3 regions of the Cytobacillus sp. FSL K6-0265 genome follow, and region 1 is predicted to be linked to each of the others. Evidence: a T-box and tRNA genes for the amino acid it is inferred to sense, from the RefSeq annotation. Region 1 holds a T-box; the other regions hold tRNA genes.
The links. A T-box is a leader RNA that pairs with one kind of tRNA and senses whether it is charged. The one in region 1 lies ahead of MHH73_RS16100 (valine--tRNA ligase), so its partner is inferred to be a tRNA-Val.
Positions count from the first base shown of each region.

Region 2: it encodes a tRNA-Val, which carries the amino acid that the T-box ahead of MHH73_RS16100 (valine--tRNA ligase) is inferred to sense. The anticodon was not compared.
Region 3: it encodes a tRNA-Val, which carries the amino acid that the T-box ahead of MHH73_RS16100 (valine--tRNA ligase) is inferred to sense. The anticodon was not compared.

Region 1 covers NZ_JBBOPE010000001.1:3,175,932-3,186,521, forward strand. Annotated here, with positions in the region: gene MHH73_RS16085 (prepilin peptidase) at 1-214, opposite strand, end outside; gene MHH73_RS16090 (hypothetical protein) at 240-398, opposite strand; partial or broken gene MHH73_RS22495 (type II secretion system protein) at 467-622, opposite strand; gene MHH73_RS16095 (bifunctional folylpolyglutamate synthase/dihydrofolate synthase) at 2,145-3,443, opposite strand; gene MHH73_RS16100 (valine--tRNA ligase) at 3,516-6,161, opposite strand; T-box leader at 6,238-6,474, opposite strand; gene ysxE (spore coat protein YsxE) at 6,717-7,784, opposite strand; gene spoVID (stage VI sporulation protein D) at 7,897-8,988, opposite strand; gene hemL (glutamate-1-semialdehyde 2,1-aminomutase) at 9,355-10,590, opposite strand, start outside.
Region 2 covers NZ_JBBOPE010000001.1:87,509-98,098, reverse strand. Annotated here, with positions in the region: rRNA gene MHH73_RS00515 (16S ribosomal RNA) at 1-804, opposite strand, end outside; tRNA gene MHH73_RS00510 (tRNA-Ala) at 989-1,064, opposite strand; tRNA gene MHH73_RS00505 (tRNA-Pro) at 1,081-1,157, opposite strand; tRNA gene MHH73_RS00500 (tRNA-Arg) at 1,162-1,238, opposite strand; tRNA gene MHH73_RS00495 (tRNA-Leu) at 1,248-1,336, opposite strand; tRNA gene MHH73_RS00490 (tRNA-Gly) at 1,343-1,417, opposite strand; tRNA gene MHH73_RS00485 (tRNA-Leu) at 1,435-1,519, opposite strand; tRNA gene MHH73_RS00480 (tRNA-Lys) at 1,529-1,604, opposite strand; tRNA gene MHH73_RS00475 (tRNA-Thr) at 1,612-1,687, opposite strand; tRNA gene MHH73_RS00470 (tRNA-Val) at 1,705-1,780, opposite strand; rRNA gene rrf (5S ribosomal RNA) at 1,790-1,906, opposite strand; rRNA gene MHH73_RS00460 (23S ribosomal RNA) at 2,138-5,071, opposite strand; rRNA gene MHH73_RS00455 (16S ribosomal RNA) at 5,293-6,841, opposite strand; gene lysS (lysine--tRNA ligase) at 7,416-8,915, opposite strand; gene dusB (tRNA dihydrouridine synthase DusB) at 9,152-10,153, opposite strand; gene MHH73_RS00440 (helix-turn-helix domain-containing protein) at 10,171-10,395, opposite strand; gene folK (2-amino-4-hydroxy-6-hydroxymethyldihydropteridine diphosphokinase) at 10,311-10,590, opposite strand, start outside.
Region 3 covers NZ_JBBOPE010000001.1:229,941-240,530, forward strand. Annotated here, with positions in the region: gene pdaB (polysaccharide deacetylase family sporulation protein PdaB) at 1-464, opposite strand, end outside; gene MHH73_RS01185 (hypothetical protein) at 603-842, shown strand; rRNA gene MHH73_RS01190 (16S ribosomal RNA) at 1,093-2,641, shown strand; rRNA gene MHH73_RS01195 (23S ribosomal RNA) at 2,968-5,901, shown strand; rRNA gene rrf (5S ribosomal RNA) at 6,216-6,332, shown strand; tRNA gene MHH73_RS01205 (tRNA-Asn) at 6,352-6,426, shown strand; tRNA gene MHH73_RS01210 (tRNA-Thr) at 6,458-6,530, shown strand; tRNA gene MHH73_RS01215 (tRNA-Glu) at 6,555-6,629, shown strand; tRNA gene MHH73_RS01220 (tRNA-Val) at 6,634-6,709, shown strand; tRNA gene MHH73_RS01225 (tRNA-Thr) at 6,730-6,805, shown strand; tRNA gene MHH73_RS01230 (tRNA-Tyr) at 6,824-6,907, shown strand; tRNA gene MHH73_RS01235 (tRNA-Gln) at 6,987-7,061, shown strand; tRNA gene MHH73_RS01240 (tRNA-Lys) at 7,067-7,139, shown strand; gene rocF (arginase) at 7,433-8,329, shown strand; gene MHH73_RS01250 (aspartyl-phosphate phosphatase Spo0E family protein) at 8,354-8,518, opposite strand; gene sigW (RNA polymerase sigma factor SigW) at 8,841-9,404, shown strand; gene MHH73_RS01260 (zf-HC2 domain-containing protein) at 9,418-10,047, shown strand; gene cdaA (diadenylate cyclase CdaA) at 10,283-10,590, shown strand, end outside.

The DNA.
Region 1 (10,590 bases):
GCGAGATTCTCGCACCACATTGACGACATTTCCCACCCTGAATTACATAAGATAACACAGGTATAAGTTCAATGGCTTGCAAGGTATGGCCGCAGTTAGGACAAGCTGACCGCGGTTTTACAATCGATTTTTTCATTGGTACCCTCAAACCGACAACATTGTAAAAGGAGCCGAGGATGAGGCCCGTAATAAATAAGTAGATTAGTAGTAGAATGGGATTGACCTCCTAACTTTTTTCCTTAACACTTTCTCAAGATAAGTACGGCTTCATTATTTCCGTTAGAAACTAATCTTTCACCGTTTGTTAAGAAAACTTTGTATGTGATATTGCTTTTCTCTTTTTCAACTTCAACATAAGAATCTGCTGGATTTTTAGTTTTTTTCTTTAGATCTTCCATTTTTTCACCTAACCAACTTCAGCTATATTGTTTTTCTTGAATAACATCCTCAGATGTAATCATCAACTAGCCGAACTAAACATCTGCCTTGCATTAGCAACATGGGTATCCTTTTTCTATTATCAATGAACCCTCCTATACTCTCACACAGCAATGGTTGCTAATATGCCGAGGATGACAACGCGGGCTAGTCGTTCTACGAGCGTGAGTCCTCGTTCATTTTTACACTGTTATTTCTTTGTTTCAACATGTTCATCTGGCATTCTATCTTTTTATCCAAAATCAGGTATACATCACTAGTTATATTATACTATTTTTCTGTTAAATCAATAGATATTTTCCCTCTAAATGGTAGATAATATTCGACAAAATAAAAAGGAAACACTTCTTTCACAAACGGCAACCCTATTAATAATTAGCTTACTTACGATAAAAGGGGTACGTAACAATAGCCAGTCTGTACAATCTTTGATTAGTTTATTATCACGAAATAGCAAAATCGCGAGCACAAGCATGAACAAGAATAGGAGAATCATATACCAATTCATCGTAAGGCATACGATAAATATCGTAATGGCTGGAAGTTCTGCGTTGAAACTGGCGAACATTTGAACAAATCTTGGGTCCATTGTACATTAAAAACAGCACACAAAAGTAGCAATGACACTGACAACAATAGGATAGGTCATGCTGAAAAAAACTTGTTTTTTAGTTGAGTTTGTTTTTCATAATAATCAGCCAGCCAGTGTACGACATCATCTAGCATCCCTCCGGCTTCTCCAGCTGGAAAAAGGGCAGCGGATTGCCGCAAATACATTCAATATACTTGTCTTTCAACCCATTTTTATAGCCATACCTTATGTAATCATTTCGTTACGCTTGTCTCTATTGTATGCATACAAACCTCTCTTGATGTTTGTAACACATTGATGAGCTGATGGATTTTCTCATTACGAATAAGGTTAGCTACCGAATAATTCAGTAGCTATCATTCGACCGGTACCCGCTTTTAAGAGCACGATCCGCTGTGAAAAAACCCTACTAAGACGGATGCGAGTGGAAGGCGAATTTGCGTTTGTTATGCTTTCTTTGAAATGGCGCTTTTTTTCTTAACAAGACATGACAATTAATTGGACTCCACCCTTCTCTTCTTCAGCTTCAGCAAACTATGGTGGAGAATTGTATCACCCGAATAATATAGATTTATCCGCTTATCAAAAAGGTACGTCTTTAGATGAGTGAACGGGTTGTTACATCCCTTCTTACCCTTTTCATAAAACCAAATTAGCAGAATGGTATGAAGCAAATGGCTATGGTTCCATAATAAAAAGTGACAATTTAAAATTACTCCATATCTTGACGAAAAATACCGTTATATAAGCCGGTTTCAAAGGCAGTGATTATTGCTACCGGTATCAGTTCACAAATTCAATGGATTGAAACGGTTGAGCAGAGTTGTTTTCGCTCCATATGAAAGTGTAACCTTCTATGAGAATTTAATGGCAGGATTATTGCTAAAGATGGCGTTTATCTTATGAGTGGGGGAACAACGGTGAATACATCCCAAATGGTGATTTTATTGCTCAAGAAAAGGACTTTCTGCTTGAATAACACATAATACTCAAACGTTAATTGCTCTATTCATGCTGGTACAATGAAAGGTAAAGGGCAATCCAAAAAGCCATTTTCCACTTTTGGATGCCCTATACATAAACGGCTACAAGCCAGATTCATCGTAACCAAACATTATTGATGAGCAAGAAAACGCTTTACTTCGGAAATAAAGTATAGGGAACCTGTAATCACTAGAACGTCATTTGCACGCATGGTCGCTTTTGTTTCTTTGATTGCTGCTTGCCAATCAGCTGTAACGGAGTGCTGATGCTTTTGACTGATTGCAGACAGTTCCTCAGCTTTTGCGGCACGAGGAAATTCAAACGTTACAAAAGTAATCGCTTTCGCACAATCCTCCATTTTTTGAATCATGCCTTGAAGTGGTTTGTCCTGTAATGCTGCAAAAATAAAATAAATATCACGATCTTGGTAGCGCTTTTCTAATTCGTTACAAAGCGCAGTCATTCCTTCTTCATTATGTGCTCCGTCTAAAATTGTTAGTGGGGATGTCGCTACGCGCTCAAAACGACCGGGCCAATACGTGCTCTTCAAGCCTTTCCCAATGCTTTCTTCTGAGATCACAAAGGAAAAATATTGATTCAGAAAATCAATCGCCATTAGTGCCAAGCTGGCATTTTCTACTTGATGAACACCTGGCATCGATATTTCTAAATAGTCTCTTTGACTAAATGTATTATGAAAAGAAAAGGCCTCACCCACTTCTGTCGATACGATATGCTCTGCTTGGAATTGCTTATTTGCTTGATAAACTTTTGCATGTTTTTCTTTTGCCGTCTTTTCGATAACAGCCACTGCCTCATCCTGCTTTACACCAGTAATAATTGGTGTCCCAGTCTTTATAATCCCAGCTTTTTCAGAGGCAATCTTCTCAATCGTATCACCTAATATGGCTGTGTGATCAAGACCAATATTTGTAATGATAGATAATAGTGGATGAAGGACATTTGTTGAATCTAGTCTGCCACCTAATCCTACTTCAAATAATGCAATATCAACTGGTTCAATATGGGCAAAATAATGAATCGCCATTGTTGTTATAATTTCAAATTCAGATGGCTCTCCTAGTTCTGATCCTTCAAGCTCTACTGCAAGTGGATAAATATCATTCACTAGCTGTACAATATCATTATCAGAAATCGGCTTGCCGCCTAATGTAATCCGTTCATTAAATTGCTCTATATACGGAGAAGTAAATGTACCTACCATAATCCCTTCTGCTTCAAGGATCGAATGGATATAAGCAAGTGTTGAACCTTTACCGTTCGTTCCCCCTATATGTATGACCTTCAGTCTTCTTTCTGGATGATTCAACTTTTCCATCATCCATTCCATCCTTTGTAATCCTGGTTTAATCCCAAGACGAAGACGAGAATGAATCCAACCAATTGCTTCTTCATATGTTGTAAACATGTCTATCTGCCACCTTTATTAATATAACCATGATAAGAGGAGACGATATTTCGCCTCCCCTCCTATTATACCTTATTCACCTTTTAATTCGTTCATTCGTGCTTCAACTGCTGAGCGTTTTTCGCTATAATCCTGTTCTTTCGCTTTTTCTTCAGCGATTACTTTTTCAGGTGCTTTCTTCAGAAAACCTTCATTGCTTAATTTTTTCTGAACACGCTCTACTTCTTTATTTAACTTATCCCATTCTTTTTGCAGACGAGCAATTTCTTCGTCGATATTAATTAAACCTGCTAATGGTAGAATAATTTCTGCTCCAGTAACAATTGCCGTCATCGCTTTATCAGGTGCTTTCGCATCAATCGCTATGGTTAATTGCTCAGGGTTACAGAAGCGTTCAATATAACCAACATTTTTACTTAACACTTTTTGTACTTTTTCATCTTTTGTTTTAATGAGCATATCAATCTTCTTACTCAATGGTGTGTTTACCTCTGCACGAATATTACGTACGGAACGAATAATTTCAACAAGCAGTTTCATTTCTTCTGCTGCTGCTTTATCCGAAAGTTCCTCATTCACAGTCGGCCAAGAGGCAACTGTAATCGATTCCCCTTTATGAGGAAGGTTTTGCCAGATTTCCTCTGTAATAAACGGCATGAATGGATGTAATAATCTCATTGTTTGGTCTAATACATAAGCAAGAACAGATCTTGTTGTCTGTTTAGCCGCTTCATCTTCACCGTATAATGGCAGTTTCGCCATTTCAATATACCAGTCACAGAAATCATCCCAAATGAAATTATAGAGGATACGTCCTACTTCACCAAACTCATAACGATCGGATAGCCTTGTTACCGTTTCAATCGTTTCATTCAAGCGAGTGAGAATCCATTTATCTGCAACCGATTTTTCACCAGTTAAATCAATTTCATCATAAGTTAATCCATTCATGTTCATCAAAGCAAATCGAGAAGCATTCCAAATTTTATTGGCAAAATTCCACGTAGATTCTACTTTTTCAAAGCTGAAACGTAAATCTTGACCTGGTGAGCTTCCTGTTGATAAGAAATAGCGTAAAGAGTCTGCACCATATTTCTCAATCACATCCATTGGATCAACGCCATTACCTAGTGACTTACTCATCTTACGACCTTCCGCATCACGAACCAACCCGTGAATAAGTACATCTTTAAATGGACGGCCACCAGTAAATTCAATACCTTGGAAAATCATTCTAGATACCCAGAAGAAAATGATATCATAACCGGTTACTAACGCATCAGTCGGATAATAACGTTTAAAATCAGCACTTTCTTCATTCGGCCAGCCTAAGGTAGAGAATGGCCATAACGCTGATGAAAACCATGTATCAAGCACATCTTCATCTTGTTTCCAGTTCTCACTATCACTTGGTGCTTCTGTTCCTACATATACTTCACCTGTTTCCTTATGATACCAAGCTGGGATGCGATGGCCCCACCAAAGTTGACGAGAAATACACCAGTCACGAATATTTTCCATCCAGCGTAAATACGTATTTTCAAAACGATCTGGAACGAAGTTGACTTTATCTTCACCCTTTTGCAACTCAACTGACGCATCAGCAAGTGGTTGCATTTTTACAAACCATTGGGTAGACAAATAAGGTTCTACAACTGCTCCACTACGTTCTGAATGACCAACAGAATGAAGATGCTCTTCGATTTCAAAAAGAATACCTTCTTCTTGCAAATCTTTAACGATTTGTTTACGACATTCGAAACGATCTAACCCTTGATATTTGCCAGCATTCTCATTCATTGACCCGTCTTCATTCATTACTAGAATTCTTGTTAGATTGTGACGATTACCAATTTCAAAGTCATTTGGGTCATGAGCTGGTGTAATTTTTACTGCTCCTGAACCAAATTCCATGTCAACATAATCATCTGCAACAATCGGAATTTCTCTGCCAGTAATAGGAAGTTTAACCGTTTTACCAATCAAGTGTTGATAACGCTCATCTTTAGGGTGAACTGCAACCGCTGTATCACCAAGCATCGTTTCAGGTCTTGTTGTCGCAATTTCAATATGACCACTACCATCTGTTAATGGATAGCGCATATGATAGAATGCCCCTTGAACATCTTTATGAATAACTTCTATATCAGATAAAGCGGTTTGAGTAGAAGGGTCCCAGTTAATAATATACTCGCCTCTATAAATCAAACCTTTATTGTATAAAGCAACGAAAACTTCTTGTACAGCATCTGATAACCCTTCATCTAGTGTAAAGCGTTCACGGTTATAATCTAAACCGAGACCAAGCTTAGACCATTGTTGTCTAATATGTCCTTTATATTCATTCGTCCATTTCCACGTTTCCTCTACAAAGGCTTCACGACCTAGATCATAACGACTTTTGCCTTCTTCGCGCAGTTTTTGCTCAACTTTTGCTTGAGTAGCAATACCTGCATGGTCCATACCAGGTAGCCATAGCACATCATAGCCTTGCATGCGCTTCATTCTCGTCAAAATATCTTGCAGCGTTGTATCCCATGCATGACCTAGATGCAATCTTCCCGTTACATTTGGTGGCGGAATCACAATCGTATAAGGTTTTTTCTCCGGATCATCTTTTGCCTCAAAATATTTTCCTTTTAACCACCAATCATAACGACCTTGTTCAATAGACTGAGGGTCATATTTTGTTGGCATCGTGATATTATTCTCTTCCATCGCCTATTCATCCTTTCTCACATTCGCTTATCGCTAACAATCAAACAAAAGCAAAATAAAAAACTCCACTCGTCACAAAAAGGACGAATGGAGTTGCTTCCGCGGTACCACCTTTTTTTCAATTACAGATATCTTTAGTAATTGACTCTCGAATGGATAACGGCGTTCCCGTCTTTCGCTAATAATAGAACTATGTTCACGAAAGAAGCTCCAGGGCGACCTTCCAATGGATTCGCTTAGAAAATCTCTCAGCAATTGATTTTCCTCTCTTAAAGCAAAGCGCCAATGTACTCTTCCCTATCAAAGCTTTTCATTTGTTTGAATATAAAATAATACTACCTAAAAATAGTCACTATAGTCAATAAGGATGACCAATTTTTTTTATTATATACATGATAATAAAAAAAGGGACCAACTTATAAGAAAAATGGCTCTTATTTTAGACTTGTTATGTATGATGAAAAAAGGCGGGATGAGGATGCAAATGCACACTATATATTAATTTTTACCGAATAAGTTTGATTGCTTCTTAAAATGAATATAGGAGCCCAGTTTTTATCCATTTTGGGCTCCTTCTTGTTCTGCCTTCGCTTTTTCAGCTGCTTCTTGTGCTTGTTTTTTCTGACGCTCAATTTCATCAATCCTCATGGCTACATATTCCGTATTCTTTAATAACCAAAATTGCCTTTGTATATGTTCTACATGCTTTCTTTCATTCTTTCTCGACTTACCATTATGATATTTTTCTGCTGCGCGAATGACAGGTCCTGGATGAGCAAAATAACTTTGAAATAAAAGCATTTCATCTTCTCTAAACGGATAATGCTTAAAATAAGTGTAAATCCAATCGACGGCATCGTCCGCACGCTTCGGAAAGGTTTTTAAAGATCTTGATAAGAACGGAAGAAGATCATGCATAGGTGAACTTCTCTTCGCTTCCTCAAAATTCAAAAAATAACCATATCCACGCTCATCATACAAAAAATGTTCGGTAGAAATTTTTCCGTGTATAACAGCAGTACGAACTTTTTCCTCTTCCTTTGTTTTCTCGTACCAATCCTTTAATTTCTTCGTTGAGAAAGTTAACGCTTGAGCGATATCATTATAATATTGTGTAAACATCAACTCATAAGGAGACATATATTCCCTAGATTCACATGTTTCAATAAAACCATTTAAAAATTCACTCTGCTTTTCCCATTCTAGTAACGTATTTTCATAATGCTCCTCACGTTCTTCCTTAGAAACTTCCACTTCTTTCGTACTTAAGACATGCAAGCGAGCAAGTTCTCTAAACATTTGTTGATGACGTTCAAATTGATCTTCTTTAATCTCATTTGCTAGCCAAGGCATTAAGTAATACAGCTTTTGTTCGTGTAAAACGGCATACCTACCGTCAACCGTCGGATAAATCGGGACAATCCGGTTGTATCCCATCTGGTATAATTGTTGAATATAACGAATGAAGTCCGCTCCATGATTTGCTTTTATTTTTTTCAAAGAAAAAACACCTTTGCTAGAGTAAACCTTCTGAACGCTACCAAAACTTTCGATGAAATTAGGCTCAAGTGCATAGTGTTTTAAAATGGGACCATATTTTTTTAATCTATTTTCCTTTGCCACTTAGACCACTCACTTTCCTCCCTTACCTTTATTGGTAAGTAAACAAGTGACACTGATAAAAATGCGAGCAGACCGGTGAGATCTGCTCATAATAGGCTACCCTTATCAGCTGCTAGTTTGTTACAGCTACAGGGATATATAATACTTGGCCTTCATGCACTTCTTGATTCAATTCAAGTTGATTGGCTCTCATTAATATTTGTGGTGTCACATCATATCTTTCTGAAATAAGATCAATCGTGTCATTGGGCTGGACAATACATACCTTAACCTTCGTCAATTGTTCTTCATCTTCTTTACGAGCAAAAAATTCTGTTAAACTCATGCTTTTTTTGCCCTTTACTTTCTTCTTCTGTTGTTTGACTTCTTCCGAAGAAGATTCAAGCTCATCTTTCACCTCTTCATGCTCTTGAACCGGTTTTGTTTCTTCTACTTGCTTAACCTCAAAGATTTCTTCTGCTTCCTGCTTTTTCTCTTCATATCGATTAGCTATAAAAGAAACCTCTGGCATATCAATGGGTTCCTCTTCATGGGGCTCAAGAATAGGTAAGGAGCGATTTAAAACCGGTTCTTCTTCAACCACTTCTGGCTCCTGCTTCGCTTCAGCAACAAACACATCCTCATCTTTTTTATTTTCCTCCGGTAAGGTGAAGTTAATCTCTGTATGTTCTTCTTCACGACTGGTATCTTCTTCTTCAACTTGAGCCGTTGAACGTTCGACCGTGTCAAGCTCTAGCACATTATTCTCATCTTCGGTATATGCTACATGCTGTTGATCACCATACAAACCAGATATCGTCAAGTTGGCATGGAGCTTCATGCAACTTCTTTCAGGAAACATATAATCAAATGACTCTACTTGGACATCAATATCATCCAATCTTTCAATGCGATTATTTGGGATTGTAATATCTACAGGAAAATAGTGAGTAAACTCACATACGCCCTCTTCCCTTTCTTCCACAGATTGGATAAATCTTAATGTAGATGGTGGTTCATTCATACTTTCCTCGGTTGATTCATCACGATGATATTCACCTGTTAGTTCTAGGGCTCCTTGAATTGTTACATACTGCTCACTATCCTGAATCGTTATATTCGGATCAAGTGAAATCGAAAGTAATTGTGATACTTCCTGTCCTTTTTGAAACCAAACGGATTCCTCTAGCGAAAACCGCAAGTTCGACGGATTTCCTTGAGACATATTCGACTCCTCCTCCCATATCATCAAAAAACAATAACATCTTTTCTCTTACACTTTATGAGGGCGAAAAGTGAATTATGATTACTTTACTTAGAAAGGAGCGAGTCTTCGCTAGATTAACGATATTGTTAAAGGGGAATCGATCAATTTAGGACCTGTGAATGTTAAAATCTAACGCCTTTTCACACGGAGATCATCGTCTACATAACTTTCTCTTTGATTGTTTCCCAATGTTTGAGCCTTATCAATGCAGCTGTCTTTACCTCTTTGTTACTGATATTCTTCTCTTTGCGCGCTCTCTAAAGCATTTGTCTATCGAAAATAAAAAAGCGAACAATTCCATTTCGGAATTTGTTCGCTAAAAACTTATTTCAATTTCGCAAATGCTTTTTCAGCTGCGACAATTGTTTGATCAATATCTTCATCCGTTAACGCTGTAGATAGGAATAAACCTTCGAATTGTGATGGTGGAAGGAATACGCCTTGAAGCGCCATTTCACGATAATAAGAAGCAAAGAAGTCAAGATTAGACGTTCTCGCTTTATCATAATTAATGACATCTTCATTTGTAAAAAATAGACCAATCATTGATCCTGCACGGTTAATTGTATGTGGAATCTCATATTTTTCTGCTGCTGTTCTCAAGCCTAATTCGAGTTTATCGGCTTTCTTAATAAAGCTCGCATACGTATCAGGTGTTAATTGGCTTAATGTCGCATACCCTGCAGCCATCGCAAGCGGGTTACCTGATAGAGTACCTGCTTGATAAATAGGCCCACTTGGTGCAACTTGCTCCATAATTTCCCGTTTACCACCGTACGCACCCACAGGCAGTCCACCACCTATAACTTTTCCTAAGCAAGTTAAATCAGGTGTAATGCCGAAGAAACCTTGGGCACAGTTATAATCCACACGGAAACCTGTCATCACCTCATCAAAAATAAGAAGGGCGCCGTATTCATTTGTCACATCACGCAACCCTTGCAAAAATCCTTCTACTGGAGGGACAACTCCCATATTACCAGCGACAGGTTCAACGATGATGGCAGCGATATCTTCACCAAATTGTTCAAAAGCGTATTTCACACCTTCAAGATCATTGTAAGGAACTGTAATCGTATTCTTAGCAATCCCTTCAGGCACACCAGGGCTATCAGGCAATCCAAGTGTAGCTACACCAGAACCCGCTTTAATTAAGAGAGAATCCCCATGACCGTGATAACAGCCCTCAAACTTCAAAATTTTATTCCGTCCTGTGAACCCTCTAGCTAATCTTAGTGCACTCATCGTTGCTTCTGTACCTGATGAAACCATCCGAATTACATCAATTGAAGGAACACGATCGATGACAAGCTGTGCTAATTCATTTTCAATTAGTGTTGGTGCCCCGAAACTTGTTCCATTTTCAGCAACTTCCTTCACTGCAGAAACGACTTTTTCATTAGCATGTCCTAAAATGAGCGGGCCCCATGAAAGGACATAATCGATATATTCATTCCCATCAATATCATAGATTTTTGACCCTTGGCCTTTTTCCATAAAAATCGGATCCATATCGACCGACTTAAAGGCACGGACTGGGGAGTTTACTCCACCAGGCAT
Region 2 (10,590 bases), 3.1 Mb from region 1:
CAGGGTATCTAATCCTGTTTGCTCCCCACGCTTTCGCGCCTCAGCGTCAGTTACAGACCAGAAAGTCGCCTTCGCCACTGGTGTTCCTCCAAATCTCTACGCATTTCACCGCTACACTTGGAATTCCACTTTCCTCTTCTGCACTCAAGTTCCCCAGTTTCCAATGACCCTCCACGGTTGAGCCGTGGGCTTTCACATCAGACTTAAGGAACCGCCTGCGCGCGCTTTACGCCCAATAATTCCGGACAACGCTTGCCACCTACGTATTACCGCGGCTGCTGGCACGTAGTTAGCCGTGGCTTTCTGGTTAGGTACCGTCAAGGTACCGGCAGTTACTCCGATACTTGTTCTTCCCTAACAACAGAGTTTTACGATCCGAAAACCTTCATCACTCACGCGGCGTTGCTCCGTCAGACTTTCGTCCATTGCGGAAGATTCCCTACTGCTGCCTCCCGTAGGAGTCTGGGCCGTGTCTCAGTCCCAGTGTGGCCGATCACCCTCTCAGGTCGGCTACGCATCGTCGCCTTGGTGAGCCGTTACCTCACCAACTAGCTAATGCGCCGCGGGCCCATCTGTAAGTGATAGCAGAACCATCTTTCAATCTAATTATATGTATAAATAGATATTATCCGGTATTAGCCCCGGTTTCCCGGAGTTATCCCAGTCTTACAGGCAGGTTGCCCACGTGTTACTCACCCGTCCGCCGCTAATCATTGGGAGCAAGCTCCCTCTGATTCGCTCGACTTGCATGTATTAGGCACGCCGCCAGCGTTCGTCCTGAGCCAGGATCAAACTCTCCAATAAAGTGTTTGATTAGCTCGTTTGCACCTATGGTGCTTTGTTGCTGATAAATCAGCTTTTTTAGAATTACGCTTGACGTTTTATGTTCGTTCAGTTTTCAAAGAACAATCTCGTTCGCTTCAGAAGCGACTTTATAATCATACAACATCTTAAGTTGTTATGTCAATAACTTTTTTTAAAATGTTTTTGGTGGAGCCTAGCGGGATCGAACCGCTGACCTCCTGCGTGCAAAGCAGGCGCTCTCCCAGCTGAGCTAAGGCCCCAAAAAAGTAATAAAAATGGTCGGGAAGACAGGATTCGAACCTGCGACCCCTTGGTCCCAAACCAAGTGCTCTACCAAGCTGAGCTACTTCCCGTTTATGGCGCGCCCGAGAGGAGTCGAACCCCTAACCTTTTGATCCGTAGTCAAACGCTCTATCCAATTGAGCTACGGGCGCATCAATAAGTGGTGCCGAGGACCGGAATCGAACCGGTACGGTAGTCACCTACCGCAGGATTTTAAGTCCTGTGCGTCTGCCAGTTCCGCCACCCCGGCACTTATTGGAGCGGAAGACGGGATTCGAACCCGCGACCCTCACCTTGGCAAGGTGATGTTCTACCACTGAACTACTTCCGCAAATATTAAAATAAAAATGGTGCGGGTGAAGGGAGTCGAACCCCCACGCCTTGCGGCGCCAGATCCTAAGTCTGGTGCGTCTGCCAATTCCGCCACACCCGCATATATAAATGGTGAGCCATGAAGGACTCGAACCTTCGACCCTCTGATTAAAAGTCAGATGCTCTACCAACTGAGCTAATGGCTCGTACAAGTGGTGCCGGCCAGAGGACTTGAACCCCCAACCTACTGATTACAAGTCAGTTGCTCTACCAATTGAGCTAGGCCGGCAAATAAACACAAAAAAATGGTGGAGGATGACGGGATCGAACCGCCGACCCTCTGCTTGTAAGGCAGATGCTCTCCCAGCTGAGCTAATCCTCCAATATGTATGCCCGGCAACGTCCTACTCTCACAAGGGGACAGCCCCTAACTACCATCGGCGCTGAGAAGCTTAACTTCCGTGTTCGGTATGGGAACGGGTGTGACCTTCTCGCTATCGCCACCGGACTATGAAATTGTAAGGGAATCGTTCCCTCAAAACTAGGTAATGTTGAAGAAGATTGTTATTGAGTAATCGCCTATGCGTGCTGACGGTACTACTTACGTAGTGCTGTCTAGCTACGGCGCCTAGGTGCTCGAGGTCATAAGCCAAATTTGTCATGAGGTTAAAGAACAACCTCCTGTCAAATTCGTCTTATGCTTGTCGCACCTGGACAAGGCGCCTCCGCATTTCGTTTTTTGGTTAAGTCCTCGATCGATTAGTATTAGTCAGCTACATGTGTCGCCACACTTCCACCTCTAACCTATCAACCTGATCATCTTTCAGGGATCTTACTAGCTTGCGCTATGGGAAATCTCATCTCGAGGGGGGCTTCATGCTTAGATGCTTTCAGCACTTATCCCTTCCGCACATAGCTACCCAGCGATGCCTTTGGCAAGACAACTGGTACACCAGCGGTGCGTCCATCCCGGTCCTCTCGTACTAAGGACAGCTCCTCTCAAATTTCCTGCGCCCACGACGGATAGGGACCGAACTGTCTCACGACGTTCTGAACCCAGCTCGCGTACCGCTTTAATGGGCGAACAGCCCAACCCTTGGGACCGACTACAGCCCCAGGATGCGATGAGCCGACATCGAGGTGCCAAACCTCCCCGTCGATGTGGACTCTTGGGGGAGATAAGCCTGTTATCCCCGGGGTAGCTTTTATCCGTTGAGCGATGGCCCTTCCATGCGGAACCACCGGATCACTAAGCCCGACTTTCGTCCCTGCTCGACTTGTAGGTCTCGCAGTCAAGCTCCCTTGTGCCTTTACACTCTACGAATGATTTCCAACCATTCTGAGGGAACCTTTGGGCGCCTCCGTTACTCTTTAGGAGGCGACCGCCCCAGTCAAACTGCCCACCTGACACTGTCTCCCATCCCGATAAGGGATGTGGGTTAGAATTTCAATACAGCGGGGGTAGTATCCCACCGACGCCTCCACCGAAGCTAGCGCTCCGGCTTCTAAGGCTCCTACCTATCCTGTACAAGCTGTACCAAAATTCAATATCAGGCTACAGTAAAGCTCCACGGGGTCTTTCCGTCCTGTCGCGGGTAACCTGCATCTTCACAGGTACTATAATTTCACCGAGTCTCTCGTTGAGACAGTGCCCAGATCGTTACGCCTTTCGTGCGGGTCGGAACTTACCCGACAAGGAATTTCGCTACCTTAGGACCGTTATAGTTACGGCCGCCGTTTACTGGGGCTTCGATTCAAAGCTTCGCGTGAGCTAACCTCTCCTCTTAACCTTCCAGCACCGGGCAGGCGTCAGCCCCTATACTTCGCCTTGCGGCTTCGCAGAGACCTGTGTTTTTGCTAAACAGTCGCCTGGGCCTATTCACTGCGGCTCATCAAGGCTTTAACACCCTAATGAGCACCCCTTCTCCCGAAGTTACGGGGTCATTTTGCCGAGTTCCTTAACGAGAGTTCTCTCGCTCACCTTAGGATTCTCTCCTCGCCTACCTGTGTCGGTTTGCGGTACGGGCACCTTATTCCTCGCTAGAGGCTTTTCTTGGCAGTGTGGAATCAAGAACTTCGGTACTAAATTTCCCTCGCTATCACAGCTCAAGGTATGTGACCATGGGATTTGCCTCATGGTCCCTCTAACTGCTTAGACGCACATCCAATAGTGCGCTTACCCTATCCTCCTGCGTCCCCCCATCACTCAAACAGAATACGGTGGTACAGGAATATCAACCTGTTGTCCATCGCCTACGCTTTTCAGCCTCGGCTTAGGTCCCGACTAACCCTGAGCGGACGAGCCTTCCTCAGGAAACCTTAGGCATTCGGTGGATGGGATTCTCACCCATCTTTCGCTACTCATACCGGCATTCTCACTTCTAAGCGCTCCACCAGTCCTTACGGTCTAGCTTCAACGCCCTTAGAACGCTCTCCTACCACTGAACATCTACGATGTTCAATCCACAGCTTCGGTGATACGTTTAGCCCCGGTACATTTTCGGCGCGGAGTCACTCGACCAGTGAGCTATTACGCACTCTTTAAATGGTGGCTGCTTCTAAGCCAACATCCTGGTTGTCTAAGCAACTCCACATCCTTTTCCACTTAACGTATACTTTGGGACCTTAGCTGGTGGTCTGGGCTGTTTCCCTCTTGACTACGGATCTTATCACTCGCAGTCTGACTCCCATGGATAAATCTTTGGCATTCGGAGTTTGTCTGAATTCGGTAACCCGATGAGGGCCCCTAGTCCAAACAGTGCTCTACCTCCAAGATTCTTACGCATGAGGCTAGCCCTAAAGCTATTTCGGAGAGAACCAGCTATCTCCAAGTTCGATTGGAATTTCTCCGCTACCCACACCTCATCCCCGCACTTTTCAACGTACGTGGGTTCGGGCCTCCATCCAGTGTTACCTGGACTTCACCCTGGACATGGGTAGATCACCTGGTTTCGGGTCTACGACCACATACTATATTCGCCCTATTCAGACTCGCTTTCGCTACGGCTCCGTCTGTCCAACTTAACCTCGCATGTAATCGTAACTCGCCGGTTCATTCTACAAAAGGCACGCTATCACCCATTAACGGGCTCTAACTACTTGTAGGCACACGGTTTCAGGATCTCTTTCACTCCCCTTCCGGGGTGCTTTTCACCTTTCCCTCACGGTACTGGTTCACTATCGGTCACTAGGGAGTATTTAGCCTTGGGAGATGGTCCTCCCTGCTTCCGACGGGATTTCTCGTGTCCCGCCGTACTCAGGATCCACTCTGGAGGGAACGAAGTTTCGACTACAGGGCTTTTACCTCCTATGGCGGGCCTTTCCAGACCTCTTCGTCTATCTCGTTCCTTTGTAACTCCGTATAGAATGTCCTACAACCCCAAGAGGCAAGCCTCTTGGTTTGGGCTAATCCCGTTTCGCTCGCCGCTACTCAGGGAATCGCGTTTGCTTTCTCTTCCTCCGGGTACTTAGATGTTTCAGTTCCCCGGGTCTGCCTTCCATACCCTATGTATTCAGGTATGGATCCTATCCCATAACGGATAGGGGGTTTCCCCATTCGGAAATCTCCGGATCAAAGCTTACTTACAGCTCCCCGAAGCATATCGGTGTTAGTCCCGTCCTTCATCGGCTCCTAGTGCCAAGGCATTCACCGTGCGCCCTTATTAACTTAACCTATGTTTGGGTTGCTTTCGCTTCCCTCACGGTTGTGTTTATTAAAAAAAGTTTAGTATTTCATACTCTATATAATATAGAGAGAAAATAACTAAGGTGGCGATTACTCGGTAATCTTCTTCATTACATTATCTAGTTTTCAAAGAACGATTGAATTGAGAGATTATACTCTCAAAACTGAACGAACAATCTAACATCAAGTTAATTCCGTATATTCCTTAGAAAGGAGGTGATCCAGCCGCACCTTCCGATACGGCTACCTTGTTACGACTTCACCCCAATCATCTGTCCCACCTTAGGCGGCTGGCTCCAAAAGGTTACCCCACCGACTTCGGGTGTTACAAACTCTCGTGGTGTGACGGGCGGTGTGTACAAGGCCCGGGAACGTATTCACCGCGGCATGCTGATCCGCGATTACTAGCGATTCCGGCTTCATGTAGGCGAGTTGCAGCCTACAATCCGAACTGAGAATGGTTTTATGGGATTGGCTAAACCTCGCGGTCTTGCAGCCCTTTGTACCATCCATTGTAGCACGTGTGTAGCCCAGGTCATAAGGGGCATGATGATTTGACGTCATCCCCACCTTCCTCCGGTTTGTCACCGGCAGTCACCTTAGAGTGCCCAACTAAATGCTGGCAACTAAGATCAAGGGTTGCGCTCGTTGCGGGACTTAACCCAACATCTCACGACACGAGCTGACGACAACCATGCACCACCTGTCACTCTGTCCCCCGAAGGGGAAAGTCCTATCTCTAGGATTGTCAGAGGATGTCAAGACCTGGTAAGGTTCTTCGCGTTGCTTCGAATTAAACCACATGCTCCACCGCTTGTGCGGGCCCCCGTCAATTCCTTTGAGTTTCAACCTTGCGGTCGTACTCCCCAGGCGGAGTGCTTAATGCGTTTGCTGCAGCACTAAAGGGCGGAAACCCTCTAACACTTAGCACTCATCGTTTACGGCGTGGACTACCAGGGTATCTAATCCTGTTTGCTCCCCACGCTTTCGCGCCTCAGCGTCAGTTACAGACCAGAAAGTCGCCTTCGCCACTGGTGTTCCTCCAAATCTCTACGCATTTCACCGCTACACTTGGAATTCCACTTTCCTCTTCTGCACTCAAGTTCCCCAGTTTCCAATGACCCTCCACGGTTGAGCCGTGGGCTTTCACATCAGACTTAAGGAACCGCCTGCGCGCGCTTTACGCCCAATAATTCCGGACAACGCTTGCCACCTACGTATTACCGCGGCTGCTGGCACGTAGTTAGCCGTGGCTTTCTGGTTAGGTACCGTCAAGGTACCGGCAGTTACTCCGATACTTGTTCTTCCCTAACAACAGAGTTTTACGATCCGAAAACCTTCATCACTCACGCGGCGTTGCTCCGTCAGACTTTCGTCCATTGCGGAAGATTCCCTACTGCTGCCTCCCGTAGGAGTCTGGGCCGTGTCTCAGTCCCAGTGTGGCCGATCACCCTCTCAGGTCGGCTACGCATCGTCGCCTTGGTGAGCCGTTACCTCACCAACTAGCTAATGCGCCGCGGGCCCATCTGTAAGTGATAGCAGAACCATCTTTCAATCTAATTATATGTATAAATAGATATTATCCGGTATTAGCCCCGGTTTCCCGGAGTTATCCCAGTCTTACAGGCAGGTTGCCCACGTGTTACTCACCCGTCCGCCGCTAATCATCGGGAGCAAGCTCCCTCTGATTCGCTCGACTTGCATGTATTAGGCACGCCGCCAGCGTTCGTCCTGAGCCAGGATCAAACTCTCCAATAAAGTGTTTGATTAGCTCGTTTGCACCTATGGTGCTTCGTTGCTGATAAATCAGCTTTTTTTTAGAATTACGCTTGACGTTTTATGTTCGTTCAGTTTTCAAAGAACAATCTCAATCGCTTCAGAAGCGACTTTATTATCTTACCACCCCGTCATCATCATGTCAACTATTTTTTAAAAATAATTTTTGATGAATGATTGAGCAAATCTCGCTCTCTCTTGGGGACAAAAACTACTATATCACGATTAAAAAGTGTTTGCAATATAATTTTTAAAGTTTTTATAAAGAAACTTCTTTTTTTAAAAAACAAACTTCAAATCTGTCATTTAGCTTCTCAACTAATCTTTTAATAAGTTTTTTCTATTGTACTATTACTTTAATTAAATAAGTAAAATCTTCACCATTAAAAACCAGTCTCTTTTTATATTCTATACCGAATCCTTATACAAAAACATCTATTTGTTCCTTAACTTTCACATAACTTCCATTCACACCGCTTCATTTGTTTAAGTACATTTAAAGCCAGTGGAAGTCCCCTTTTGTGAACTTCCACTGGCTTTTTTCATCAATTAATATTTATTTCTGACGCATATGCGGGAACAACAATACATCTCTAATAGAAGCTGCGTTTGTTAGTAACATAACTAAACGGTCTACACCAATACCTAGTCCACCTGTTGGCGGCATTCCGTATTCTAGTGCTTCAATAAAGTCGTTATCCATCATATGTGCTTCATCGTTTCCTTGCTCACGCTCTTTTAACTGCGCTTCAAAGCGTTCTTTTTGATCAATCGGATCATTAAGCTCAGTGAATGCATTAGCGTGTTCTCTAGCGACTATAAATAACTCAAAACGATCAGTAAAACGTGGATCGTTCTCATTCTTTTTCGCAAGAGGAGAGATTTCTACCGGGTGTCCGAAAATAAAGGTAGGTTGAATTAACTTCTCTTCCACTTTTTGTTCAAAGAATTCATTGACGATATGACCATATTGCATATGCTCGGTAATTTCCACACCATGCTCTTTTGCAAGTGCACGTGCTTCCTCAACTGATGTTTCTTTCCAGAAGTCTACACCAGTATATTCTTTCACCGCATCTACCATATGAAGTCTTTTCCACTCTGGTTTCAGATTAATTTCATATTCTCCATACTGAACAGTTGTTGATCCTAGTACTTCTTCTGCAATATGTGCAATAAGGTTCTCTGTCAAACTCATAATATCACGATAATCAGCATAAGCCTCATATAGTTCAATCATCGTAAACTCAGGGTTATGTCTTGTAGACACGCCCTCATTACGGAATACACGACCGATTTCATACACTTTCTCCATCCCACCAACAATCAGGCGTTTTAAGTGTAGTTCAATGGCAATACGCATATATAATTCCATATCTAACGCATTATGATGAGTAATAAAAGGTTTGGCTGAAGCCCCACCTGCAATGGCATGCATCATTGGTGTTTCGACTTCAAGATAACCCTGATCGTCTAAATAACGTCTCATAGATTGTATAATACGACTACGTGTAATGAAGGTATGTTTACTTTCTTCACTCATAATCAAATCTAGGTAACGCTGGCGATATCTTTGCTCAACATCTTTTAAACCATGGAATTTATCAGGTAAAGGACGAAGCGCTTTTGTTAATAGTTCAAATTGTTTTGCTTTAACAGACAGTTCCCCTACTTTTGTTTTGAAAAGAACACCTGAAATACCGACAATATCACCCAAATCTGCAGATGTAAAAACTTCATATGCTTCTTCACCAACAGCATCCTTACGAACGTATAATTGGATTTGTCCAGATAAATCTTGAATATGTGCAAAACCGGCTTTACCTTTACCGCGTTTTGTCATAATTCTACCTGCAATGGTGACAGGAATTTCTTTTTCCTCTAATTCCTCTTTTTCAAATTGAGAGTATTCCTCAACCAATTGCTGTGATTGATGTGTGCGATCAAATCTTTTTCCGAAAGGATCTACGCCTTGTTCACGAAGACTGTTCATCTTTTCACGTCTAACCACTAATTGGTCGTTTAATTCTTCATGATTTTGACTCACAGATACCATCTCCATCTTAAATCTTTTATGTAGACGCCTATGGGCGGTTTACGAAGATTTAGTATTTTATATCTCTATTATTGTACACAATACAACAACGACAGACATCTATAAAGTAAAAAATAGAATAAAAACTGCCAGCAAGTGACTGGCAGTCGTTCATTATTTCACAGAAATATTATAGTTAAATATAAAAATGATGTCAAACCAGCTATTGAACGCTGATTGCCACTCATTGTAGTTAATCAGACTGCTTTTGAAGCTTGTCTTTCTTTTTCTTCCATTTCCACTACTAACGCAGAAAGGACGTTTACAACATCTTCCCTTGTATTACATTCATTAATAGCTGCACGAGCTTTTGCATTTCCTTTGATTCCCTTTAAATACCATGCCGCATGTTTACGCATTTCACGGACAGCAATATGTTCATTTTTCAGTTCAATCAATCGATCCATATGCAATGTGCAGACATCCATTTTCTCACGAACGGACGGCTCCCCCATTAGTTCCCCTGTTTCTAGATATTTGACTGTTCGATAGATCATCCACGGGTTTCCTAAAGCTGCACGTCCAATCATCACCCCATCTACACCTGTTTCATCTAACATTCTTTGTGCATCTTGGGGAGTCTGTACATCTCCATTACCGATTAACGGGATTTGAATATTTTGTTTTACTTCTCGAATGATGTCCCAGTTAGCTGTACCTTCATACATTTGCACTCTCGTACGACCGTGCAACGAGACTGCTTTACCTCCAGCACGTTCAACCGCTTGGGCATTTTTCACAGCGTATATATGGTCTTCATCCCAACCCATACGCATTTTGACCGTTACAGGCTTTTCTACCTCCGATACGACCGCTGAAACCATCTCATAGATTTTATTTGGGTCTAAAAGCCATTTGGCACCCGCATCACACTTTGTAATTTTCGGCACCGGGCATCCCATATTAATATCGATAATATCTGCATTAGTATTTTGGTCAACAAATTTCGCAGCCTCAACCAGGGTTTCTTTTTCCCCTCCGAAAATTTGTAGACTTAACGGCTTTTCACGCTCATCTATATACAGCATATTCATTGTTCTTTCATTTTTTAAAATAATGCCCTTATCGCTCACCATTTCGGCACATACAAGCCCCGCTCCGAATTCTTTCACTGTTAAGCGGAATGCGGAGTTACACACACCAGCCATCGGTGCAAGGACCACTCGGTTCTTGATGTTCACATCACCAATTTGAAACATGTCCGAGAGACCTCCTTCTATTTATGGATTTCCTCCTCTTTAGGTGGAGCTAAATCCTCCATTGTCACATGTAGTAATGTTGTGATTTTTTCCAGTAATTGTTCCGTAGGCATACGATTACCTCTTTCAATCTCACCAATAATAGAAACTGATATACCTAACTTTTTCGCAAAACCTTCTTGGGTGTATCCTTTGAGCTTTCGAAAAGCGCGAATACGTCTCCCCCATTTTTCCGCTTCCATATCCGAACTCCTTTTTTGTCTGGGATTGCCTCTAATTTCTCATGTAAAGGCTGTTCCTCATCCGGTAAGCAAATGTTGGGTTGAATCTCTAGAAGTGGAATGAGCACGAACGCTCTCTCATGCATACGTGGGTGTGGAACGATTAACGTCTCTGTCTCAATATTTTCTTGATTATATAGTAAAATGTCAAGGTCT
Region 3 (10,590 bases), 2.9 Mb from region 1:
CCAGTAGGTGGCCTAACATATTTAATATCCTTAATATTTAACTTAGCAAACGCGGTTTGTGCTCTAGCTAAATCTTGTCTGATTTTATCCTCTTCTAGCTCTGTATAGTCTTCGTAATTATAGCCTAGTATACCGATTTCATATCCAGATTTAGCAATACGTTCGACAATATCAGGGTGGCTCTCAGCCCATGAGCCTGATAAGAAAAATGTCGCAGAAGTCACGTTTTCTTTTTTTAATAAGTCTAAAATAGGCTCAGCCTTTTCATCGCCCCAACCAATATTAAAAGTGAGAGCCACTCCTTTCTCCCCTTTATATAATGCCTTCGGGGCGTCTTTTGTAGAAAAAACAGGTAAATGAATCGTTGTTTCCATAAACATAAACATGGCTGTGAAAAATGCTGCCACCAAAATTAAAATCATTTGTTTTAATCTCTTTGCATGAAATACATAAAAGAACTTCATTCTTTTTCACCTCGTCCTAATACATCCTTGTCCTATATCTATGCAAAAAAAATTAAAAACATGATGAATTTATCATTATAAAAAGAGTGGGGATGGGTAATATATTGATAGCTTGTCAAAGAGAGGGTGGAACAATCGTTGATCGGGTTATTACTAAATGGAAAAGAACAACAAGAAATTGAATACTTATTAAAGAGAGAGATGGATGAAATTTTGTTCGATTTAGAAGATGAGCGAATTGCAGATGTCGTTAAAGTTGCAATGAAGGAGAAATATGAGATTCTTTTAAGCTTATTCAAAAGGGTTGTTCCAGCACATGAATATGCTCATTATAAATTAAATGAAAAAAAGAATAAAAAAATGAAAAAAAGTCATTGACGTTTTAAAAGATATGGTGTTATTATATTAAAGCAGTCGTTAGTGACATCAACTACTAAAAAGTTTTTAAATAAAAAACAAAAAAATTGTTGACAAAAACGAACTGAGATGTTAAATTAATAAAGTCGCTTCTGAAGCGAACGAGATTGTTCTTTGAAAACTGAACGAACATAAAACGTCAAGCGTAATTCTAAAAAAGCTGATTATCAGCAACAAAGCACCATAGGTGCAAACGAGCTAATCAAACACTTTATTGGAGAGTTTGATCCTGGCTCAGGACGAACGCTGGCGGCGTGCCTAATACATGCAAGTCGAGCGAATCAGAGGGAGCTTGCTCCCAATGATTAGCGGCGGACGGGTGAGTAACACGTGGGCAACCTGCCTGTAAGACTGGGATAACTCCGGGAAACCGGGGCTAATACCGGATAATATCTATTTATACATATAATTAGATTGAAAGATGGTTCTGCTATCACTTACAGATGGGCCCGCGGCGCATTAGCTAGTTGGTGAGGTAACGGCTCACCAAGGCGACGATGCGTAGCCGACCTGAGAGGGTGATCGGCCACACTGGGACTGAGACACGGCCCAGACTCCTACGGGAGGCAGCAGTAGGGAATCTTCCGCAATGGACGAAAGTCTGACGGAGCAACGCCGCGTGAGTGATGAAGGTTTTCGGATCGTAAAACTCTGTTGTTAGGGAAGAACAAGTATCGGAGTAACTGCCGGTACCTTGACGGTACCTAACCAGAAAGCCACGGCTAACTACGTGCCAGCAGCCGCGGTAATACGTAGGTGGCAAGCGTTGTCCGGAATTATTGGGCGTAAAGCGCGCGCAGGCGGTTCCTTAAGTCTGATGTGAAAGCCCACGGCTCAACCGTGGAGGGTCATTGGAAACTGGGGAACTTGAGTGCAGAAGAGGAAAGTGGAATTCCAAGTGTAGCGGTGAAATGCGTAGAGATTTGGAGGAACACCAGTGGCGAAGGCGACTTTCTGGTCTGTAACTGACGCTGAGGCGCGAAAGCGTGGGGAGCAAACAGGATTAGATACCCTGGTAGTCCACGCCGTAAACGATGAGTGCTAAGTGTTAGAGGGTTTCCGCCCTTTAGTGCTGCAGCAAACGCATTAAGCACTCCGCCTGGGGAGTACGACCGCAAGGTTGAAACTCAAAGGAATTGACGGGGGCCCGCACAAGCGGTGGAGCATGTGGTTTAATTCGAAGCAACGCGAAGAACCTTACCAGGTCTTGACATCCTCTGACAATCCTAGAGATAGGACTTTCCCCTTCGGGGGACAGAGTGACAGGTGGTGCATGGTTGTCGTCAGCTCGTGTCGTGAGATGTTGGGTTAAGTCCCGCAACGAGCGCAACCCTTGATCTTAGTTGCCAGCATTTAGTTGGGCACTCTAAGGTGACTGCCGGTGACAAACCGGAGGAAGGTGGGGATGACGTCAAATCATCATGCCCCTTATGACCTGGGCTACACACGTGCTACAATGGATGGTACAAAGGGCTGCAAGACCGCGAGGTTTAGCCAATCCCATAAAACCATTCTCAGTTCGGATTGTAGGCTGCAACTCGCCTACATGAAGCCGGAATCGCTAGTAATCGCGGATCAGCATGCCGCGGTGAATACGTTCCCGGGCCTTGTACACACCGCCCGTCACACCACGAGAGTTTGTAACACCCGAAGTCGGTGGGGTAACCTTTTGGAGCCAGCCGCCTAAGGTGGGACAGATGATTGGGGTGAAGTCGTAACAAGGTAGCCGTATCGGAAGGTGCGGCTGGATCACCTCCTTTCTAAGGAATATACGGAATTAACTTGATGTTAGATTGTTCGTTCAGTTTTGAGAGTATAATCTCTCAATTCAATCGTTCTTTGAAAACTAGATAATGTAATGAAGAAGATTACCGAGTAATCGCCACCTTAGTTATTTTCTCTCTATATAATTATAGATAGAGTAAAGATACTAAACTTTTTTTAATGAACACAACCGTGAGGGTTGTGAGAAGCAAGCAGTTCAAGGAAGCGAGTGAGGAAACACCGGAGTGTGCGTCTTGTGCACATGAGGATGTTGACGAGTGAGCTGACACCGAAATGCGTAGCTTATCGCAAGCCGAACATAGGTTAAGTTAATAAGGGCGCACGGTGAATGCCTTGGCACTAGGAGCCGATGAAGGACGGGACTAACACCGATATGCTTCGGGGAGCTGTAAGTAAGCTTTGATCCGGAGATTTCCGAATGGGGAAACCCCCTATCCGTTATGGGATAGGATCCATACCTGAATACATAGGGTATGGAAGGCAGACCCGGGGAACTGAAACATCTAAGTACCCGGAGGAAGAGAAAGCAAACGCGATTCCCTGAGTAGCGGCGAGCGAAACGGGATTAGCCCAAACCAAGAGGCTTGCCTCTTGGGGTTGTAGGACATTCTATACGGAGTTACAAAGGAACGAGATAGACGAAGAGGTCTGGAAAGGCCCGCCATAGGAGGTAAAAGCCCTGTAGTCGAAACTTCGTTCCCTCCAGAGTGGATCCTGAGTACGGCGGGACACGAGAAATCCCGTCGGAAGCAGGGAGGACCATCTCCCAAGGCTAAATACTCCCTAGTGACCGATAGTGAACCAGTACCGTGAGGGAAAGGTGAAAAGCACCCCGGAAGGGGAGTGAAAGAGATCCTGAAACCGTGTGCCTACAAGTAGTTAGAGCCCGTTAATGGGTGATAGCGTGCCTTTTGTAGAATGAACCGGCGAGTTACGATTACATGCGAGGTTAAGTTGGACAGACGGAGCCGTAGCGAAAGCGAGTCTGAATAGGGCGAATATAGTATGTGGTCGTAGACCCGAAACCAGGTGATCTACCCATGTCCAGGGTGAAGTCCAGGTAACACTGGATGGAGGCCCGAACCCACGTACGTTGAAAAGTGCGGGGATGAGGTGTGGGTAGCGGAGAAATTCCAATCGAACTTGGAGATAGCTGGTTCTCTCCGAAATAGCTTTAGGGCTAGCCTCATGCGTAAGAATCTTGGAGGTAGAGCACTGTTTGGACTAGGGGCCCTCATCGGGTTACCGAATTCAGACAAACTCCGAATGCCAAAGATTTATCCATGGGAGTCAGACTGCGAGTGATAAGATCCGTAGTCAAGAGGGAAACAGCCCAGACCACCAGCTAAGGTCCCAAAGTATACGTTAAGTGGAAAAGGATGTGGAGTTGCTTAGACAACCAGGATGTTGGCTTAGAAGCAGCCACCATTTAAAGAGTGCGTAATAGCTCACTGGTCGAGTGACTCCGCGCCGAAAATGTACCGGGGCTAAACGTATCACCGAAGCTGTGGATTGAACATCGTAGATGTTCAGTGGTAGGAGAGCGTTCTAAGGGCGTTGAAGCTAGACCGTAAGGACTGGTGGAGCGCTTAGAAGTGAGAATGCCGGTATGAGTAGCGAAAGATGGGTGAGAATCCCATCCACCGAATGCCTAAGGTTTCCTGAGGAAGGCTCGTCCGCTCAGGGTTAGTCGGGACCTAAGCCGAGGCTGAAAAGCGTAGGCGATGGACAACAGGTTGATATTCCTGTACCACCGTATTCTGTTTGAGTGATGGGGGGACGCAGGAGGATAGGGTAAGCGCACTATTGGATGTGCGTCTAAGCAGTTAGAGGGACCATGAGGCAAATCCCATGGTCACATACCTTGAGCTGTGATAGCGAGGGAAATTTAGTACCGAAGTTCTTGATTCCACACTGCCAAGAAAAGCCTCTAGCGAGGAATAAGGTGCCCGTACCGCAAACCGACACAGGTAGGCGAGGAGAGAATCCTAAGGTGAGCGAGAGAACTCTCGTTAAGGAACTCGGCAAAATGACCCCGTAACTTCGGGAGAAGGGGTGCTCATTAGGGTGTTAAAGCCTTGATGAGCCGCAGTGAATAGGCCCAGGCGACTGTTTAGCAAAAACACAGGTCTCTGCGAAGCCGCAAGGCGAAGTATAGGGGCTGACGCCTGCCCGGTGCTGGAAGGTTAAGAGGAGAGGTTAGCTCACGCGAAGCTTTGAATCGAAGCCCCAGTAAACGGCGGCCGTAACTATAACGGTCCTAAGGTAGCGAAATTCCTTGTCGGGTAAGTTCCGACCCGCACGAAAGGCGTAACGATCTGGGCACTGTCTCAACGAGAGACTCGGTGAAATTATAGTACCTGTGAAGATGCAGGTTACCCGCGACAGGACGGAAAGACCCCGTGGAGCTTTACTGTAGCCTGATATTGAATTTTGGTACAGCTTGTACAGGATAGGTAGGAGCCTTAGAAGCCGGAGCGCTAGCTTCGGTGGAGGCGTCGGTGGGATACTACCCCCGCTGTATTGAAATTCTAACCCACATCCCTTATCGGGATGGGAGACAGTGTCAGGTGGGCAGTTTGACTGGGGCGGTCGCCTCCTAAAGAGTAACGGAGGCGCCCAAAGGTTCCCTCAGAATGGTTGGAAATCATTCGTAGAGTGTAAAGGCACAAGGGAGCTTGACTGCGAGACCTACAAGTCGAGCAGGGACGAAAGTCGGGCTTAGTGATCCGGTGGTTCCGCATGGAAGGGCCATCGCTCAACGGATAAAAGCTACCCCGGGGATAACAGGCTTATCTCCCCCAAGAGTCCACATCGACGGGGAGGTTTGGCACCTCGATGTCGGCTCATCGCATCCTGGGGCTGTAGTCGGTCCCAAGGGTTGGGCTGTTCGCCCATTAAAGCGGTACGCGAGCTGGGTTCAGAACGTCGTGAGACAGTTCGGTCCCTATCCGTCGTGGGCGCAGGAAATTTGAGAGGAGCTGTCCTTAGTACGAGAGGACCGGGATGGACGCACCGCTGGTGTACCAGTTGTCTTGCCAAAGGCATCGCTGGGTAGCTATGTGCGGAAGGGATAAGTGCTGAAAGCATCTAAGCATGAAGCCCCCCTCGAGATGAGATTTCCCATAGCGTCAGCTAGTAAGATCCCTGAAAGATGATCAGGTTGATAGGTTAGAGGTGGAAGTGTGGCGACACATGTAGCTGACTAATACTAATCGATCGAGGACTTAACCAAAAACGAAAAGCGAAAGCGCCTTGCACAGGTGCGACAAGCATAAGACGAGTTCGATAGGAGGTTGTTCTTTAACCTCATAGCGAAATTGGCTTATGACCTCGAGCACCTAGGCGCTGTAGCTGGACAATTCGAAATGCGGGCGGCTCCTTGCCGCCGCAGCTAGACAGCACTACGTAAGTAGCACAGTCAGCAACGCATAGGCGATTACTCAACAACAATCTTCTTCAACATTACCTAGTTTTCAGAGAATGATTTTTAAAATTTCTCTTGAAAAATTCATAAAAGACGTTATAATAATAAATGTCTTTAAAAAGTCCGGTGGCGATAGCGAGAAGGTCACACCCGTTCCCATACCGAACACGGAAGTTAAGCTTCTCAGCGCCGATGGTAGTTAGGGGCTGTCCCCTTGTGAGAGTAGGACGTTGCCGGGCATACATATTATAATATTATTCCGCAGTAGCTCAGTGGTAGAGCATTCGGCTGTTAACCGAACGGTCGTAGGTTCGAATCCTACCTGCGGAGCCATTTTAAACAAAATCAAAGATATTTAGCTGATGCTTCCATAGCTCAGCAGGTAGAGCACTTCCATGGTAAGGAAGAGGTCACCGGTTCGAGCCCGGTTGGAAGCTCTGGTAAGAACTTTAAATATTTTTGGCCCCTTGGTCAAGCGGTTAAGACACCGCCCTTTCACGGCGGTAACACGGGTTCGAATCCCGTAGGGGTCACCATTTTGGAGGATTAGCTCAGCTGGGAGAGCATCTGCCTTACAAGCAGAGGGTCGGCGGTTCGATCCCGTCATCCTCCACCATTTAAAATTACTATAGATGGGCCGGCCTAGCTCAATTGGTAGAGCAACTGACTTGTAATCAGTAGGTTGGGGGTTCAAGTCCTCTGGCCGGCACCATTTTAATATATTTATGTCGGAGGGGTAGCGAAGTGGCTAAACGCGGCGGACTGTAAATCCGCTCCTTCGGGTTCGGCAGTTCGAATCTGCCCCCCTCCACCATTTCAATTTTATTTGAATGAAAATCCAAAAAGCGGACATAATATAATTAGTCCTTTTTATTTTGTTTTTTTACATACGATGGGCTATAGCCAAGCGGTAAGGCAACGGATTTTGATTCCGTCATTCGCAGGTTCGATCCCTGCTAGCCCAGCCATTTTCGAGCCATTAGCTCAGTTGGTAGAGCATCTGACTTTTAATCAGAGGGTCGAAGGTTCGAGTCCTTCATGGCTCACTAAATCCTTAAACATTTATGTTTAAGGATTTTTATTTGTTGTTTTACATTTTTCCCAATTACAAAGATTTTCACAAAGATCGGAATCGGCCTCTCTTTTTTCCATCCTTTTAACAGACTTCCTAGGCATGCAGAAGAAACGCAGCTATTTTTGGTGATTTTATAATTGCCCCTAGCGCTTTAATAAATGTCCTTTTTTTGTATAGATATACAAAATTTTGCACAGTTGAACCACCAGAATGTAACCGTTTACAATAGAATTAGAATTTATTCTGGGTAGGGGGAGCAACTATATGAAAAAAATTTCGATTATTGGTATGCCGATGGACTTGGGACAATTAAGAAGAGGGGTAGACATGGGGCCAAGTGCCATCCGATATGCGGGCATTGAAAATAGATTACAACAACTTAATCACCAAGTTGATGATTTAGGGGATATTGAAATAGGTAGGTCGACTGAACAAATAGATAAGGATACAGGTTTAAGAAACTTGGACTTAATTGCAGCGAAAACTAAAATCTTAGCAGATCAAGTTGATGGGGTAGTAGAAAAAGGAGCATTTCCTCTTGTTTTAGGAGGGGATCATAGTATTGCTATTGGTACATTAGCTGGTTTATTGCAGCATTATCACAACTTAGGTGTCATTTGGTACGACGCACACGGGGATTTAAATACAGCAGAAACTTCTCCTTCCGGTAATATTCATGGTATGTCCTTAGCAGTTGCTTTAGGACATGGACATCCGTTGTTATTAGAAGTGGGCGGCGTCCATAGGAAGTTAAAGCCAGAAAATGTTGTAATTATCGGAGCAAGGTCTTTAGACGAAGGAGAAAGAGATTTGATTAAAGCTAAAGGAATAAAAGTCTTTACGATGCATGAGATTGATCGTTTAGGCATGCCGAGGGTAATGGAAGAGACGATTAGTTATTTACAAGACCGAACAGATGGTGTTCATCTTTCGCTAGATTTAGATGGTCTTGATCCATCTGATGCACCTGGTGTGGGTACACCGGTTATGGGGGGAATTAGTTATCGTGAGAGCCATCTGGCAATGGAGATATTAGCTGAATCACAATTGATTACTTCGGCCGAATTTGTTGAGGTTAATCCGATATTAGATGAAAGAAATAAAACAGCTGATGCAGCGGTGGCTTTAATGGGCTCGCTATTCGGAGAAAAATTACTATAAAGTGAAAGAAGCTTGAGTCGATGCTCAAGCTTCTTTTTTTAATGTTAATGTATAGTATCTATTAATTAGGTTGTCCAATTCAATGCTCGCTTTAAGAACTTGGTGGTTTGAAAATGAAGAAATAGAAGCAAGTTCAACCATTTTAGCTCTGTGGATTTCAATATCTTTTAATAGTTCCTCCGTATACATGAGATCATTGTCCTTTCCATTTGAAAAATTTTATGCCAGCACGTAGACAATTTTTAAATGTATGGTCTCTTGTTCGTTGGAGCAAAAATATTGAAGGGAAGGTCTTTTTTCCTTCGTCAACACACTGGTTTTAAATCCTTTATACCCAGTATGAAAATTAATTAAACTACTTTAGTTAAAATTTGTTAAAATATTATGTGATAACTCTTATATAACTGAAGTACTTATGGAGGAAAAGGAACCAAATAAAAAATATGTGAAACCTTTTTGCTATCGATTCGTAAATGATTATCGATAAGCCGCATAGAGCGGGGGTAAATAGATGGAATTGTTGGTGAAGAAAAGAATTAAACAAGTATTAAAAGGAGATCAAGATGCTTACGCTGAAATAGTAGAAATATACAAAGACAGAGTATATCATATCTGTTATCGAATGTTGGGTAATCAACATGAGTCTGAAGATATTGCACAAGAAGCTTTCTTACGAGCATATGTAAATATACAAAGCTTCAATACGAACTTAAAATTCTCAACTTGGTTATATCGCATTGCAACAAACCTATGTATCGACCGGATCAGGAAGAAAAAGCCTGACTATTATTTGGACGCGGAAGTAGCAGGAACAGACGGTTTAAATATGTATTCACAGATTCCTGCGAATACGAAACTACCTGAAGAAGATGTAGAAAAAATGGAGTTACAGGAAACCATCCAAATGGAAATTTCGAAGCTACCGGAAAAATATCGATCGGTCATCGTGCTTAAGTACATTGAGGAACTGTCCTTGAATGAAATCAGTGAGACCTTAGATTTACCATTAGGTACTGTGAAAACGAGGATTCATAGGGGAAGAGAAGCTTTAAGAAAGCAATTACGCTACGTATAAGAAGGTGATTTCAGTGAAATGTAATGAAGAAATTATTGAATATATGCATGAATATTTAGATGAAGAAATAACAGATGAGCATAAACAAATACTCAAAACACATATAGAGCAATGTGAAGAATGCCGCACGCATTTTCATGAACTAAAACGAGCGATTGCCTTTGTACAGAGTACATCACATTTCCAAGCGCCTGCAGGTTTTACTGAAAATGTGATGGCGAGACTGCCTAAAGAAAAGAAAAAAGTAGGTGCACAAAGATGGCTTAGGAAGCACCCGATGCTTGCTGCAGCATCCCTCTTTCTCATCTTAATGTCTGGTAGTGTTCTATCTGCCTGGAATCAAGAAAATGCATTGTCTGTCTCCAAGCAACCTAATCTAGTGATTGAGAACGAAACAGTCATTGTCCCAGAAGGAGAAGTGGTCAAGGGCGATGTTGTCGTTAAGAATGGAAACTTGCAGATAAACGGTGAAGTTGAAGGGGATGCAACGGTCATTAATGGTGAGCAATATTTAGCCTCTGCTGGTAAAGTAACTGGGGAAATTAAAGAAGTGGATCAGCTTTTTGAATGGTTATGGTATCACATTAAAAATACAAGTAAAAGTTTAATCTCGACTGTTACACAAGAGAATAAAGAAAAATAAGGTCACTGCTAAGATGCGGTGGCCTTTTCCTTTGTTCAAAGAAGTATAAATATGTAATAATTTGTTAATAAATCGCTTAATCTTTGCATATGTAGTAATAAAAATGTAGGATATATTTTAATAACGTTAACGATTGTATACATACCTAGAAAATTGGATTCCAGTAGAAATATGGTATAATAAGTAGGTTAAACGACTATTTTAATGGTGGAAATAAATACTTGGAGGAAGGAAAATGTCGCTTTTAGATTTATCTTTCACAGATTTACCTTTATTAAGGCTTTTAGCGAATACAGTAGACATTCTCCTTGTCTGGTTCGTTATATATAAATTAATTATGATTGTTAAAGGGACGAAAGCCGTCCAATTAGTCAAAGGGATCTTTATTATTCTGATTGTAAAGGTTTTAAGTGATATCCTACAATTGCAAACATTAGGATGGATGATGGAACAAGTTCTCTTATGGGGGGTACTAGCCATTATAATTATCTTCCAACCAGAGTTGCGTCGTGCATTAGAGCAGCTTGGTAGGGGTAAATTCTT